DNA from 2 places in the Pelomonas dachongensis genome. Region 1 is predicted to be linked to the other one. Evidence: riboswitches for the same ligand, from Rfam matches in the RefSeq annotation. Region 1 holds a riboswitch; the other holds the start of a gene.

Evidence for each region. Region 1 has a riboswitch for thiamine pyrophosphate ahead of ACG02S_RS16115 (TonB-dependent siderophore receptor). Riboswitches for the same ligand answer to the same signal wherever they lie in the genome.
Region 2: linked by a shared signal. The riboswitch ahead of thiC (phosphomethylpyrimidine synthase ThiC) and the one ahead of ACG02S_RS16115 (TonB-dependent siderophore receptor) in region 1 are both predicted to bind thiamine pyrophosphate.

What each region holds. Positions count from the first base shown of each region.
Region 1 is NZ_JBIGHY010000005.1:401,405-406,333, reverse strand. Features, by position in the region: tRNA gene ACG02S_RS16125 (tRNA-Asn) at 268-343, opposite strand; tRNA gene ACG02S_RS16120 (tRNA-Asn) at 426-501, opposite strand; gene ACG02S_RS16115 (TonB-dependent siderophore receptor) at 538-2,694, opposite strand; TPP riboswitch at 2,770-2,874, opposite strand; gene ACG02S_RS16110 (DUF3606 domain-containing protein) at 2,982-3,164, shown strand; gene ACG02S_RS16105 (NAD(P)/FAD-dependent oxidoreductase) at 3,329-4,414, opposite strand; gene fdxA (ferredoxin FdxA) at 4,426-4,749, opposite strand; gene cobA (uroporphyrinogen-III C-methyltransferase) at 4,746-4,929, opposite strand, start outside.
Region 2 is NZ_JBIGHY010000002.1:222,952-227,880, reverse strand. Features, by position in the region: gene ACG02S_RS05750 (efflux RND transporter permease subunit) at 1-2,158, shown strand, start outside; gene ACG02S_RS05745 (pyridoxamine 5'-phosphate oxidase family protein) at 2,240-2,893, opposite strand; TPP riboswitch at 3,291-3,414, shown strand; gene thiC (phosphomethylpyrimidine synthase ThiC) at 3,504-4,929, shown strand, end outside.

The sequences.
Region 1 (4,929 bases):
AGCAGTTGCACGTTCGCAGTCGACGGCCAATACATGCAGCCCTTCTTGTGCACCTCGTGGTCTCCGTTGGACTGCGCTGCCTTGTTGACGCAATAGTCGTCCATCGTTTTTTTGCCCTGGGATTGCGGAGCGATCGACTATCGGCGTGACCTGAGGACGCGGCATCCCCAAAACTTGGGAGACTTCCCCAGTCGCGCTGGAGCGGCACAGCGCTGTTCACCACAAAGAAAGAAGCCCCGCACGCTTAGACATGCAGGGCTTCTGAAGTGGCTCCCCGACCTGGGCTCGAACCAGGGACCTACGGATTAACAGTCCGGCGCTCTACCGACTGAGCTATCGAGGAAAAGTGCTTTGATGTCGGCGTGGCAAGCGGTTGCACCACGCGTCTTGGGTTTTCTGACGCTTGCGCATCAGGCTTGAATTTCTGGCTCCCCGACCTGGGCTCGAACCAGGGACCTACGGATTAACAGTCCGGCGCTCTACCGACTGAGCTATCGAGGAACAGAGCCCGTGACTATAGCAGTTTTTTCAAGGGCATCAGAGACGGACTTCGAGACTCGTGCGGAAAGTCCGCGGCGCCAGCGGGTAGAGGTAGCTGTGCTCGAACTGCCAAGGCGATTCGCGCCAGGCGCGGCGGTTGGTGACGTTGTCGATGGCAGCACGCCAGATCCAGGTTTGCGAGCCGGTGCCCGCCGTGTAGCGCAGGCCCGCATCGGCGACGGTCCAGGCCGGCACAGCGACGCTGTTGTCGGGTGTCGCAAAGCGTCGTCCTTCATGGCGCAGGCCCAGCTGCACCTGCAGGCCCGGCAGCAGGTCCTGGCGCAGCTGCGCCTTCAGCGTGGTCTTGGGGACGTTCGGTGGCGTCAGGCCGTTGAGGCTGGCGTCAGCACTGCCCTGGCGGCGTGCGCGCAGGTGCATGGCGCTGGCGAACAGGCCACCGCCGCTCCACTTCAGGTCGGCGCTGGCCTCCACGCCTCGGTGGCGGGCGACACCATCCGCGCGGCGTTCGCAGCTGTCGTCGGCACTGCATTCGGCAAAGCCGGGCAACAAGACGTCGCGCCACAGCGGGCGGCGGATGTCGAAGACGGTCAGCGCGCCTTCGACGCGTTGCGTGCCGGTCTTCAGCCCAGCCTCGATCTGGCGGCTCTTCAAGGCGGGCAAGGCCTCGCCGGCGTTCCTGTAGCGCGCACGGTTGGGTGCAACCTCGCTCTCCACGCCCTGTCCCCAGCTCGCGTAGATCAGCCACTCGCTGGCGATGGCGTGGCTCAACGCGAGCCATGGTGTCGTGACGCTCTGCGCGTAGTCGGTCGGGCGCGAACCGTCGGTGCGCACGCTCTTGCGATCCAGCCGCGTGTGACGCAGACCCATCCAAAGGCTGGTGTCGCTGCCGAGCACCACGCGGTCGCGCAGATAGAGCTCGTTGCTGCGTTCGTCGCGGTGGGTGTTCTCGCCGGTCAGGGCAGGCTTGGGTGCGGTGACGACGCTGCCGTCGATGTGGCCGATACCGGTGAAGTTGTAGGCCTGCTGCTGGAAGCGGCTCTTGAACTGGCTGGTCAGGCCGCCGACCGTGAGTTCGTGACGCATGCCGGCGAGCTGCACGGGGCCGCTGGCCGAGATGTCCAGCGACGTGGTGTCGCGGTGCTCGTTCTCGCTGCGGAAGTCGTACAGGTCGAAGCGGCCGTCGGGGCCGAAGCGGTCGCAGTAGTAGACGCCGTCGAACGTGCTGTTCTCGTTGCAGTCCAGGCCGAAGGCGAACGCGTTGCGATCGTCGGTGCGCAGGCGTTGCGCGCCCAGCGCGGCCTGGGCGCGCCAGCCGCCAGCCAGCTTGTGCTGCACGCGCAACGAGGCATGCGTGTTGTCGAAGACGACGGGCAGCGTCCAGGGCTGGTTGTTGAGGTTCAGATTGGGGTCGATGCGGCTCGCATCGGGCAGTTGATTGCCCAGCAGGCTGAAGCCGTCCTGGCTGGGTTGGCTCTGGCGGTTCAACTCCACCTCGGCCTCCACGAGCGTGTCCACACGGGGGCGCCACTCGGCCGCCAGCGCCGCCGTGTGTGCGTTGCCTTTGGTGTTGCGCACCTGCGGGTCCAGCCGGGCCACTGCCAGGTTCACGCGCAGGCCGAACTCGCGGTTGGCGCCAAAGCGCTGGGAGTGGTCCAGGCTGGCCTCCAGCGTGCCACCTTCGATCGCGCCCAGCATCAGCGTCGTCGCGTCGTCGGCCAGCGGGCGCTTGACGACGAGGTTCACCAGGCCGGCAGGCGCGCTGGTGCCGGCCTGCAAGCCGGAGCTGCCCTTCAGCACCTCCACGGCCGCCTTGTTGGCCAGCGACAGCGCGGTCTCGCCGCTGATGGGCAGGCCGTCCCGGCGCAGGTTGAAGCGGTTGTCGAGGTCGAAGCCGCGCACCTTCAGCTGCGACCAGTAACCGGCGGCCTGGTAGGCGTCGGACACAGACGCGTCCAGCTTGGTCAGGCCGGACAACTGGCTGACGCCGAGGTCGGCCAGGCGTTCGGACGACAGGCTCAGCACCTGCATGGGCAGCCTGGCGGGCGGTTCGGTGAAGCCGGCAAGGCCGGGAGCGGCCTCGACGGCCTTGCCGGTCACGCTGACCTGGGGCAGGGACTGCGCATCCGCCAGGCCGGCGGCAAGCAGTGCCGCGGCGGCGGCAAGAACGGAAACGGAAAAGAAAGGCGTTGCCATCGAAGCTCGGAGCGATGGCAGGTCGGCAAACACTGAAGACGCCGGGCCCCGGGAGACGAAACGGAAAAACGGAGGCCTGCGGTTCGGCTGCTTCCCTGCGCGAGGATTACCTCAATCAGGTTCAAAGGGACTGTCTCAGTCGCGCCTGCCGTGGCTGGCGCAACACCCCTAGCGAAGACCGGCGGACATGCCGCCGGCGGAGCGCATTCTATGGGCGCGGCTGTCGGCAGGCTTTGCTGGGAACGGTTTTTGCTGCGTCGCAGCAACGATTCCCACAGGAGCACCCCATGTCCGACCTCACCTTTGATTCCAGCACCTCACAAGCGTCGCGCATCGGCCTGGCCGAGGAGCATGAAGTGCACGGCTGGTGTCAGGCCCTCGGTGTGACCGAGGCCGAGCTGCGCGTGGCCGTGGCTGCCGTGGGTGATGATGCCGACGAAGTCCGCGGCCATCTGGGTCGGGGCGGCTGACCGTCCCAGCGGTTGGCCGTTCGGACGGCTGACCCGCCGCCCCGACGTGCGGCAAGTTCTGCGCGCAACCGGTCATCCGGGGGCTTCGCAGCGAGGCGTGATCGTCAACGCGCCTGACGCAAACAAGCCGCCCGGGGGCGGCTTTGCACGCCAGCGGCGGCCACTCAGTCGAACACCGGCGACTCCACGCCGAGCACCTTGTGCAGCTTGGGGCTGGTCGTCGTGTACTGCAGGTGCACGCGCTTGTCCGGGTACACGTAGGGTGCTGCGCCGAACGCGGCCAGTGCGGCTTCGTGGAAGCCGCTGAGGATGAGCTTCTTCTTCCCCGGGTAGGTGTTCACGTCGCCGACGGCAAAGATGCCCGGCACGCTGGTCTCGAACTTCTCGGTGTCGACGACGACCTGCTTGCGCTCCAGCGCCAGACCCCAGTCGGCGATGGGGCCGAGCTTGGGGCTGAGGCCGAAGAAGGTCAGCACCTGGTCGCAGGGCACGACGCGGGTGACGCCGTCGTTGCCGGCGACCTTCAGGCCGGTCAGCCGGCCCTCGTGTTCGGCAATGCCCACGGCCTGGCCGATGATGAGCTGCATCTCCTGCGCGTCGCACAGCTCGCGCATCTTCGCAACGCTGGCGGGCGCGGCGCGGAAGTCGTCACGCCGGTGCATCAGCATGACGCTCTGGGCCTTGTGAGGATTGCCGTCAGCGTACGCGGCGCAGAAGTTCAAAGCCCAGTCCAGCGCCGAGTCGCCGCCGCCGATGATGAGGAGGTTCTTGCCGGCGAAATCGGCCGGCGTCTTCACGCGGTAGTGGACCTGCGTGCCCTCGAACGGCTCCACGCCCTCAACCTTCAGCGTGCGCGGCTGGAAGCTGCCCACGCCGCCGGCGACGAAGACGGTCTTGGTGAGGAAGCGAGTGCCCTTGCTCGTCTCGACGCGGAAGCGGCCGTCCTGTTGCTTGTCGACCACCGTGACCTCCTGGCCCAGGTGGAAGGTCGCACTGAAAGGCTCGATCTGCCTGAGCAGGTTGTCGGTCAGCTCCTTGCCGGTGCACACGGGCACGGCTGGGATGTCGTAGATGGGCTTGTCGGGGTACAGCTCGATGCACTGGCCGCCGGGGTAGGCCAGGCTGTCGACGACGTGGGCCTTGATCTCCAGCAGGCCCAGCTCGAAGACCTGGAACAGGCCGACTGGCCCGGCGCCGACGATGACGGCGTCGGTCTCGATCAGTTCGGGGGGCGACGCTGGGGCCTGCATGGGCAGCGAGTTCAGCGGATCAGCTCGGGCAGCTTGCCCGTCTTGTCCTTCCAGTCGTCGGCATCGGGCAGCGCCGGCTTGCGCTTGGTGATGCTGGGCCAGCCCTTGGCCAGATCGGCGTTGATCTTGATCATGTGGATCTGATCGCCCGGCACATCCTCCTCCGGCATGATCGCGTTGACCGGGCACTCGGGAATGCACACGGCGCAGTCGATGCACTCGTCGGGGTCGATGGTCAGGAAGTTGGGGCCTTCGCGGAAGCAGTCCACCGGGCAGACGTCGACGCAGTCGGTGTATTTGCAGCGGATGCAGGCTTCGGTGACGACGTGGGTCATGAGCGGCTCTGGGAAGTAAGGGGCGCCTTCAGCGGCGGAATTTCGGGCGAAACAGCAATTTTATTGGAGGCGGGCAGTGCGCCCGTGCCAACGATGAGAACAGCCGGTCGGCCGCCGTGCAGCGGGGCGGCGTCGGCGAGGTCGGCGAGCCGGTGGTCGCTGGCCCGTGCGTCGGGGCAA
Region 2 (4,929 bases), on a different contig from region 1:
GGGCCTGACGCTGCCCATCGCCGTCATCTCCAGCTTCATCGCCGTGCATGCGTTCGGCTTCACGCTGAACTTCATGACGATGATGGCGCTGAGCCTGTGCATCGGCCTGCTGATTGACGACGCCATCGTCGTGCGCGAGAACATCGTGCGCCACGTGGGCATGGGCAAGGACCACCGCCAGGCTTCGTTCGACGGAACCAACGAGATCGGCCTGGCCGTCATGGCGACCACCTTCGCCATCTGCGCCGTGTTTGTGCCGGTCGCCTTCATGGGCGGCATCATCGGCAAGTTCTTCTACCCGTTCGGCATCACCGTCGCAGTGGCCGTGCTGGTCAGCCTGTTCGTCAGCTTCACGCTGGACCCGATGCTGTCCTCCATCTGGCACGACCCGCCGAGCACGCGCATCAAGCACTGGCCCGTCATCGGCCACCTGATCCGGGCGACCGACTGGGCCATGGACCGCCTGCACGACCTCTATGCACGCACCATCGACTGGGCGTTTTCCGGCCGACGCTACCGCGTGTTCGTGCCGCCGGTGCCTGCCTACGGCCGTCCGTTCAGCTCCGATGGCCAGCGAGACAAGGCCGCGAAGCGCCGGCTGCGCTTCGCGACGCTGACGCCGCGTGGCCTGGTCATGTGGGGCGCGTTCGCTAGCTTCGTCGCCGCGCTGATGCTGGCGCCGCTGGTGGGCAGCGAGTTTGTGCCGCAGACCGACAACGGCTTCACGCAGGTCAACCTGCGAATGCCGGTGGCCAGCAGCATCGAACGCGGCAGCGCCAAGGTCGAGCAGATCGAGGAGATCCTGAAGCGCTACCCGGAAATCAAGACGGTCTCGTCCGTTGTCGGCAGCACCGGCGAAGGCATGGCCACCGGCCGCAACCAGGCGTCGCTGAACATCACGCTGAGTGACCGCAAGGACCGCCAGCGCACGCAGAAGGAGATCGAGGACGCGATCCGTGCCGACATCGCCAAGATCCCCGGCGTGGAAGTCAGCGTCGGCTTCGACCGCCCGATCTGGATCACGCTGCTGGGAAGCGACCCCGAGGTGCTGACGCAGGCTGCCAATGACCTGGTCGAGAACATCAAGAAGATCCGCGGCGCGGTGGACGTGGACACGACCGTCAAGCCCGGCCTGCCGGCCTTCGCCGTGCGGCTGAAGGATTCGGCCATCCGCGAGCTGGGGCTGACCGCGCCGCAGATCGCCTCCAGCCTGCGCGCCTACGTCAACGGCGAGATCGCGACCTACTGGACCACGCCCGACGGCAACCAGGTCGAGGTGTTGCTGCGCCTGCCGCGTGAACAGCGCGAGCGCATAGAGCAGATGAGCAAGCTGCCGGTCGCGTTCTCGCCGTCGGGCGCACCCATCACGCTGGACCAGGTTGCCACCATAGAGCCGGTGTTCAACCCCGAGGTCATCCGCCGCGAGAACCTGCAGCGCCGCGAGGCCGTGTTCGCCGGCGTGCAGGGCCGCCCCAGCGGCGACGTGAACGCTGACGTGCAGGCGCTCATCAAGAAGACGCAGCTGCCGCCGGGCACCAGCTTCAAGGTGGACGGCGCCGGCAAGCAGCAAGCCGAGGCCTTCAATGGCTTGCTCGCGGCCATGGCGCTGGCGGCCATCTTCATCTACATCGTGCTGGCCAGCCAGTTCGGCAGCTTCCTGCAGCCCATCGCGATCATGGCGTCGCTGCCGCTCGCCCTCATCGGCGTGATGCTGGCGCTCCTGCTGTGGCGCTCCACGCTGAACGTGTTCTCGATGATCGGCTTGGTGATGCTGATGGGCCTGGTGACCAAGAACGCCATCCTGCTGGTGGACTTCGCCAACCACGCCCGCAAGGCCGGTGCGACGGTGGCCGAGGCGCTGCGCGAGGCCGGGCTGATTCGCATGCGCCCCATCATCATGACGACCGCGGCCATGGTGTTCGGCATGTTGCCCATGGCCATCGCGCTGAACGACGGCGGCGAGATCCAGGCGCCGATGGGCCGGGCCATCATCGGCGGCGTCATCACGTCGACGCTGCTGACGCTGATCGTCGTGCCGGTGCTTTACAGCTATCTGGTGCGGGACAAGAAGCCTGCGGCCAAGGCCGTGGAGCAGGGCGGCGCGACCACGCTGCCGTTGCACGGCATGCCGGGTGCGATGCCGGCGGACAAGGAATGAACTGATCTCCCTCGAGCGCACTCCTGCGCTTGGGCCGACCGCGAGAGTGGTCGGCCCTTTTTGTTCGCAGTGCGCCGGGCGTCAGTACATCGACTTCGCGTAAGCGTCCTCCAGCGCGTCGTCCAGCTTGCGCATATCGTCGTCCGATGGGGCGCCAGTCGTGTCTTCCAGGATCATCTTGACCAGCGATGGCATCTCGCTTCTCGGGTGGCGGTGCGCGGGATCCCACAGGTGCGAACGCCGGAACGCCTTGGCGCAATGCAGGAACACCTCGCGCACGGTCACCACGAGGGCGACGGTGGGCGTGCGGTCGTTGACGCGCATGGTGTTCAGCAGCGCGGGGTCGGTCACCAGCGTTGCCTGTCCGTTGACGCGCAAGGTCTCGTCGAAGCCGGGCACCATGAACAGCAGCCCCACGTGCGGGTTGGCCAGGATGTTGCGCAGGCTGTCGAGTCGGTTGTTGCCCGGCCGGTCGGGGATGGCCAACGTCTGCTCGTCCAGGATGCTGACGAAGCCAGCGGGATCGCCCCGCGGGCTGACGTCCGCGTTGCCGTCACGATCCTGCGTACCGATGCACAGGAACGGGGAGCGGCGGATGAATTCCTGCGCGTGTCTGCCCAGGCGGTTCTGGCATTTCTGGATCGCCAGCGCATGGGTCGGCTCGAACAAGCTTTGAAGGGCGGCCTCGTCGGTGATGACATGCGCAGCGTCGGGTTTGAATGCATGGGGAAGCACGATGAATCTCTTCTTTGAGGTTGCCCGTTTGACTGTATCGGTCAGCGTGTGAGCACGCCCAGGCATTGAACACTACGCCGACCACACAACGGAGTCCTGAGCCAGCGCGTCGTGGATTCCCCGGCGGCAACCTATCTGCGAGCGAGGGAGGTCACGCCGGTTCCGATCAGGACGAAGGAGACGACTGCCTCAAGCACCAGCACGATTTCCGTGTACTGGGCTTCGCTCGATCGGTTGCGGCTGCGGTGCGTCCCAGCCGAAGAAAGTGGAGCTCATGTCGTTCTCCCGTCCAGTGTTCTGCCGCGCATAGTGCACGCCTGTCTTGCGCGCACTGTGCCAACAATCCTCTGCGCAGTTCGGGCGGGCTTGCCAAGCTTGCGCAATGACAAGCACAATCGCGCCCGCTCCGGGGTGCCGGGGTTTGCCTCGCGGCAGACCTTGACGCTGAGACGGTCACCGATGACCGAACCCGTGAACTTGAACCGGCTAGTACCGGCGTAAGGAGAGCGCATGCCTCGCGGCGTGTCGACGACCACCCCTGCGGTGGACCGTATGGCGCACCGACAGGCGGCCTTGGAGCACTCGACCCACCGCTCCAGGAGACCGCCGCATGAACGCCCCCGAGAACCTCCCTTCGCTTGCCGAGCGCCTGTCGCTGACGCGCGAGCCCTTTCCCGCGTCCATCAAGGCCTACGTCACCGGCAGCCGGCCCGATGTGCGCGTGCCGATGCGCGAGATCGCGCTGACCAACGGCGAGACGGTGGTCATCCACGACACGTCCGGCCCGTATACCGATCCCCGCGTCGCCATCGATGTGCGCCAGGGTCTTCCCGCGCCGCGCAACAGCTGGATCGCGGAACGCGCCGACACCGAGGCTTACACCGGCCGCACGCGCGTTGCGCTGGACGATGGCGGCAAGCACGAAGACAACGAGCGCATCGCCCAACTGCGCGCCGAGGCTGCCGCGCTGCAGCGCCCGCCGCGCCGCGCGCAGGCGGGCAACAACGTCTCGCAGATGCACTACGCCCGCCGCGGCATCGTCACGCCGGAGATGGAGTTCGTGGCCCTGCGCGAGAACGGTAAGCGCGAATGGATGCGCGACTACCTGGGCGACGCCGAGCGCGAGCAGCGCCTGCGCGGCACCCCGATGGGCGCGCGCATTCCCGATGTCATCACGCCCGAGTTCGTACGCGACGAGGTCGCGCGCGGCCGCGCCGTCATCCCCGCCAACATCAACCACACGGAGCTGGAGCCGACCATCATCGGCCGCAACTTCCTCGTCAAGGTCAACGCCAACATCGGCAACTCGGCCGTCACGTCCAGCATCGAGGAAGAGGTCGAGAAGCTGGTGTGGAGCATCCGCTGGGGCGCGGACACGGTGATGGACCTCTCCACCGGCCGCAACATCCACACGACGCGCGACTGGATCGTTCGCAACTCGCCGGTGCCCATCGGCACCGTGCCCATCTACCAGGCACTCGAGAAGGTCGGCGGCGTGGCCGAAGACCTGACCTGGGCCATCTTTCGCGACACGCTGATCGAGCAGGCGGAACAGGGCGTCGACTACTTCACCATCCACGCCGGTCTGCGCCTGCCGTTCATCCACCTGACGACCAAACGCCGCACCGGCATCGTGTCGCGCGGCGGCTCCATCCTCGCCAAATGGTGCATCACGCATCACCGCGAGAACTTCCTGTACACGCACTTCGAAGAGATCTGCGACATCATGAAGGCCTATGACGTGACCTTCTCGCTGGGCGACGGCCTGCGCCCCGGCAGCGGCGCCGACGCCAACGACGAGGCCCAGTTCGCCGAGCTGAAGACGCTGGGCGAACTGACGCAGGTCGCGTGGAAACACGACGTGCAGACCATGATCGAAGGCCCCGGCCATGTGCCCATGCACCTGATCCAGGCCAACATGGACGAGCAGTTGAAGCACTGCCACGAGGCGCCGTTCTACACGCTGGGTCCGCTGACCATCGACATCGCGCCGGGCTATGACCACATCGCCAGCGCCATCGGCGCGGCCATGATCG